2 regions of the Paenibacillus sp. JT22N1 genome follow, and region 1 is predicted to be linked to the other one. Evidence: predicted binding sites of a transcription regulator. Region 1 holds the regulator's gene; the other holds the start of a gene.
The links. The regulator LexA, encoded in region 1, represses DNA repair genes until DNA is damaged. The targets are predictions, from matches to a motif close to CGAACATATGTTCG.
Positions count from the first base shown of each region.

Region 2: the regulator LexA is predicted to act here: its motif matches at 1,316-1,329, upstream of AC58UU_RS26810 (YhjD family protein).

Region 1 covers NZ_JCAUAW010000014.1:213,531-216,718, reverse strand. The annotation lists gene AC58UU_RS26115 (aminopeptidase) at 1-558, shown strand, start outside; gene lexA (transcriptional repressor LexA) at 1,184-1,801, opposite strand; gene AC58UU_RS26105 (LysM peptidoglycan-binding domain-containing protein) at 1,949-2,356, shown strand; gene AC58UU_RS26100 (DUF896 domain-containing protein) at 2,498-2,680, shown strand; gene AC58UU_RS26095 (HAD family hydrolase) at 2,724-3,188, shown strand, end outside.
Region 2 covers NZ_JCAUAW010000015.1:100,938-104,125, forward strand. The annotation lists gene AC58UU_RS26805 (nucleotidyltransferase domain-containing protein) at 116-886, opposite strand; gene AC58UU_RS26810 (YhjD family protein) at 1,348-1,716, shown strand; gene AC58UU_RS26815 (DNA polymerase IV) at 1,717-2,988, shown strand; gene AC58UU_RS26820 (YolD-like family protein) at 2,985-3,188, shown strand, end outside.

The DNA.
Region 1 (3,188 bases):
ATTTGGCTTGGCGGTGATACGGAGAACGCAAGTGGAATACGATTCGTTGCGAATATGCCGACCGAGGAAGTTTTCACCATGCCTAAGCGAACAGGTGTTCATGGGACTGTGTCGAGCACCAAGCCATTAAATGTAAACGGGGCGCTTGTGGATCGGTTTTCGTTCAAGTTCGAGGGCGGGAAAGTTGTGGATTTTCAGGCAGAAGTCGGCTATGAGCATCTAGCTAGGTTGCTAGATATGGATGAGGGCGCACGGTATTTGGGAGAAGTTGCTCTCGTACCTTTCGATTCGCCTATCTCTAATCTTGACCGCATTTTCTACAATACGGGCATCGATGAGAATGCATCCTGCCATCTGGCCTTAGGCAGCTGCTACCCGATCAATTTGCAGGATGGCGTATCTTTTTCAAGTGAAGAGCTGAAAGCTCGAGGTGGGAACACCAGTTTGATTCATGTGGATTTCATGATCGGGACGGCGGATCTTGAGATCGATGGTGTCCTTGGTGATGGTACCGTTGAACCTATTTTCCGACGTGGAAATTGGGCACTTGCATTTTAGTTGATAATTTAGGAAAGCTTAATTCCTAAGGTAAGGGTACTCCTGGGTTTTTCAATGGGATAGAGAGAAGATAGCAAATAGCAGTTAGTGCATAGCTGATGAAAGACGCCAAATGGAAAAAGTAAGGAAGAAGTGAGAAGAGAGAAGAGAGAAGAAAGAAGAAAGAAGAAAGAAGAAAGAAGATTAATGATAAAAGATAGTAGTTGGAAAATAGAAGTCTCTAGAGACCGCTAATTTGCCCAAAAGTGTGGAAATTATAAGAATAGAAGCCTTTAAAGACTTCTATTCCTTAAAGTTGAAGCAAATGGGGGCCAAATATTACCGAATAGAAGCCTCTAGAAGCTTCTAATTCCGCAAAATGCGATCTTAATGACGGAATAGCAGTCTCTAAAGACTCTTATCTGAATCCACAGTTCAGCCTTTTTGGCTTTTGATGAGATTAAAGCCCATGTCATTAGCTTATAAGATCCATACTTGGATCGGCTTTCCAATTACAGTTGAGTTTCTCCATTAGAGGCTTGCAAATAAGGCAGTAAGACTGCTTACATCCAAAAGAACCGAGGGACTAATGTCCTCTCGGTTCTTTCTCATTGGTATTGTATGTAGAATAAGGGCTGTAGGGCTATTACATATCCCGGAACAAACCAATGACACGGCCTAGTATCGTAACATGTTTCAAGAGGATAGGCTGCAAAGCAGAGTTCTCCGGTTGAAGACGAATATGATCCTTTTCCTTGTAAAAGCGTTTCACCGTTGCTTCATCATCTTCTGTCATTGCAACAACAATGTCTCCGTTATTAGCGGTTTGCTGCTGCTTTACGATGACATAATCGCCATTATGAATACCGGCTTCGATCATACTGTCACCCATGACGCTAAGCATGAACACATTATTATCTCCTACCATGCTGACAGGAAGAGGGAAGTAGTCTTCGATATTCTCTGTTGCTGTAATAGGAACACCTGCAGTTACTTTACCAACGAGAGGTACGCGAGCTACTGAAACCGCGAAATGCGTTTCAGCACCGTCAAGGCCTAGAATTTCAATAGCACGGGGTTTTGTAGGATCTCGACGAATCATACCTTTCTTCTCAAGACGCTCCAAATGACCGTGTACAGTAGAACTAGAAGCTAGTCCAACAGCCTCGCCGATTTCTCTAACGGAAGGCGGGTACCCCTTATCTTTCACTTCATTCTTAATGAATTCCAATATAGCTTGTTGACGCTGCGAAATCTTACTCAATAGTTATCACTCCAATACTGGGAATCATTACCCAAAGTATAACATAGAACCCGAGTTCGTACAAACATAAGTTCGAGAAAACGGTTGACTCAAACATGTGTTCGTGTTATTCTAATACCAGAACAAATGTTTGGGAGATGATTACTCATGTATATGGCTTATTCAAACACTAACACTACACACGCACCTCATAGATCTGCTAGCACATCCAAAGGGATGACATTTAATTCTAGTTATACAAAAGCGATTGTTCGCTTCATTCTATTAGCAGTTATTCTTGGTACTGTGTTTTCATTTGGTGCTATGGTTCAAGCCTATGCAGGGGATGGGGCTGCAAACGCAATAACCCCAGTTTCCGTGAAACCTATTAACATTACTCCGAAAGCTGTCGTACAAGATCAAGTCGTTATTCAACGTGGAGACACACTCTGGGATATTGCTTCCACTCATAAAAAAAGTAATGAGAACGTTCGTTCGTACATACATAAATTAAAGACAATCAATCATTTAACCACCAGCTCCCTGAAAGAAGGACAGGTTTTATTGCTTCCATAATTTCACTATGCTATTTTTAATAGACTCTAAATATGATGAGGCTTGGACATGTTCCTATGCCTCTTTTTGTTGTCTCTTGACATTCCTTAATAGGGATGGCAAAGTAGTACTCATATTGAATTTTTGACTGGGAGGATCATTATGAGTGACAACATGGAACAGAATATCGAACGTATTAATGAGCTTGCTCGTAAAGCGAAAACAGTTGGCTTAACAGATGCTGAAATCGATGAACGCAACGAACTCAGAAAGAAGTATATTGAAGCATTCCGTGGCAATCTTAAAGTTCAACTTGATTCCATCAAGTTTACGGACGAAGAGTAATCGCTGCTCACATAGATACAACATTCAAAAGGGGAAATGAATGATGACGTTGAAAGCCGTACTTTTTGATTTAGATGATACGCTTCTGTGGGATGATCGCAGTGTGGAGGAAGCTTTCGAAGCAACATGTGCTGTAGCTGCAAAGCAAGTAGCCGTGAATGCCGAGGAGTTGGAAGCTTCTGTTCGCAAAGAAGCGCGTTCTTTATATGAATCTTTTGAAACTTTTGAATTTACGAAAATGATTGGGATTAATCCCTTCGAAGGCTTATGGGCAAATTTCACACAAGGTGAGAATGAGAACTTTCGTAAGCTTGAGAAACTAGCGCCAGGCTATCGTACGGAATCTTGGACAAGAGGGCTTGCGGCGTTGGGGATAGAGGATCGTGAGCTCGGGTATAAGCTTGGAGAACTATTTCCAGCAGAACGCCGATGCCGTCCTTACGTTTATGAGGAAACGTTCCGAGTATTGGACGCTTTGAAAGGCAGCTATCAATTGTTGTTGTTAACG
Region 2 (3,188 bases), on a different contig from region 1:
CTAAACGCTGCCCGTTACTTAATGAAAACAGAGAGCAGTTGCCGCGCAAACTGCTCCCTGTTTATTGTGCTATCGTTCTTACATTAGCTCAATAGTCTTATGTTTTAATATGGTGTTAGCCGAAGGAAGTTCTGGAAGCAGCCATTGCATTTAAGGCGTTCTCAAAATAGCTATATACTTCATCTGCAATTCCCAGAAACTCTTCAACAAGTACATTACTACTATCCAAGTAACAAGCATACAGATAATCAACTAAAGCGGAGTCAATCTCACAATAGTTTAATATGGCATTCTTCATATTAATAATGTCATCTTGCCATACACCTGAATCTTCTAAAACCAAAGAGTATAATGCACGAATTAATCTCTTAGAGTAACCTTTAATATATCTAGTTTTCATTGTGTTATCACTAGCATTAGAAAGTGAACTATGTACACGTTCTACTTCCCACTTGGTCTCTGTATTTAAGTCTAAAATGAACTCTGGAGAAATAATTATCGGTGGTACTTTTTCACCAACGTCATGACCATATATGCAAACACAAATTATCTTTACCCAAAAACCCCACTCATTTGGTTTACTTAATACATCGTCAATCGAGCAAATTATCGTATCAATCTTAGTTAGTACTGGATATTTTTCCAAAAGCCTGTTTTTAATATTTGACAATCTTTCGTAATCAATATCTTTGGGATCTACACATACAATAGTAAAGTCTGCATCTGACTTATAAGGTTTAGCAGTTCCTTTTGGAATCGAGCCACACATATAAATGCTATGAATCTTACCATTAAATTCGGTAAGTATATTATTTATATACTTATCAACAAAATCCTTATATTCACTTTGAATTACAACTCTATTTATAACTTTTTCTAATATCATATAGACTCCTCCCAAAATAAAAAACGCCCCAAAGCCAAATGCTCTGGGACGATATTAATCGCGGTACCACCCAGGTTGCTGTATTTTCACACAGCCACCTTAATTGACTATAACGGGTCAAATCGATGGGTATTAGCCATACTCTGGAACTGGCATTTTCAATCAGTACTCTAGGGTTTTCTCAGTCGTGAAACCCTTTCCTGTGAAGAGTTTAATGATTTACTTTTGTTCCATCATTGATTTACGGATATTGGTAAAATATTACTCTTTCCCGTCACCTTAGTCAAGAACTTGCTCAAGATAACTGCCCGTTAGTTTAATACTTTTTATTTGCCCGAGGGAAAGTTATCCTTAGGCTTTTTGTTATTGCGCCTATGTTCAAAATATCGCTTGCATATCGAATACGTGTTCGGTATATAATAAATAACACGAATGAATGTTCGTATATGGTGGTGAAAAAATTGAGTGTTTTATCAAGAATTGAGAACGAAGAGGATGTTCAAATTATCAAAGAGTACACGTTGTTACCTATTTTGCTCGATATGTTAACCAGGGACATGGAGGAGCTGAAGATATATAAGGATAAAATTGTTTATAACCATGTACTCTTTTATCTGAAAGAGGTCGAGATCGCTATTTACCCCCAGATACAAAGTATTAAGAACAATATGAAAAAGCGTGATATCAAAGTGCTTAATACAACCACGAATTCAGTCGGTATTAATGTAGAATACAAAGTCCGAGGATACATCTATTATTTCACAATGCTACGAAGTTTGGTTAAAGCAGAACTAATGACCACACTGATGAACATGCGGAGGCGAGTTTAGATGAGCAAAAAATGCGAACGGACAATATTTCTATCCGACTGCCAGTCATTTTACGCAAGCGTTGAAAAGGCGACTCATCCTGGTCTTGATAATTTCCCTGTGGTCGTGGCCGGAGATCCGGCTAGGAGATCAGGAATTATTTTGGCGGCATGTCCAATTGCTAAAAGCTTTGGAGTTACCACGGCTCAGCGGCTTGGTGAAGCGTTGCAACTGTGTCCAAATGCTATCGTAATGCGTCCGCACATGCAGCGATATATTGATGTATCTCTTGCAATTACAGCTATCTACGAAAAGTATACTGATCTTGTAGAGATATTCTCAATCGATGAGCAGTTCTTGGACGTGACAGGTTCGCTCAATCATTTCGGCTGCACGCCAGCTGAGCTCGCAGTAATGATTCAACAGAAAGTTGCTGCATCTATGAATGTACGAATCCGAGTAGGCATCGGACCGACTAAAATACTTGCAAAGCAGGCGACAGATAATTTCGCAAAGAAGAATGATAGTGGAATTTTTACACTAGGAAAGGATGATGTTGAGCGATTCCTATGGCCATTATCCATCGATAAGATGTACGGAGTTGGCTCACGAATGACGCGCCATTTTGTCGCTCTTGGTATGACCACGATAGGTCATGTTGCTAAAACCCCGCTAGCGACACTTAAACAAAAATTCCGCGCCCGTTTCGGAAAACAATCGGATATTCAAGCGGAAGTCATGTGGAGAACGGCAAACGGACTAGATGATAGTCCGGTTACACCTGGAACATTTGATATCGCACCAAAATCGATCGGCCATGCTATGACACTCCCTCGGGATTATTTGACGATCGAAGAGGTTGACATAGTACTGTTGGAGTTAACTGAAGAAGTGTGCCGCGATGCTAGGGCGAAGGGTTTTACAAGTGGGACAGTACATGTTTTCTGTATGTGCTCACCTTATGACTCCCCAACAGGCTTCAGTCAACAACGTAAGATGCCACTGAATACAAATCATACGTTGAAAGTTTACGACTCTGTGCGCGAAATATTTCGCCGTAATTGGAACGGATTTCCTGTCCGGAAGGTAGGCGTTACGCTAGGCACTCTTGTAGAGGAAGATGTAACTCAACTTGATCTTTTCGAAGATGTGACGAAATTGCGTGAGCTTGATCGTGTTGTAGATGGCATAAAGGACCGTTTTGGTAATACAGCAATCATTCGTGCTTCCAGTCTAATGAAAGCAGGATTGGCAACGGATAGAGCAGGTAAAATTGGGGGGCATTATAGATGAGCAAAAAACTAGAATTGAATAGTCTTTGGGAATCAAGTCGGATGATGCTTCCTCAACATAAAGAGTCCGCAATCAGAGGTCAGAAAGAAAAGCAATACATTCAGCGTCAAGTACTAGATGAGCAAGAAATTCATTTCATTTCTGCTACACTTAGCCAATCCCAAATTTACAAAAGAACTGTACAACTCACGATATATGAC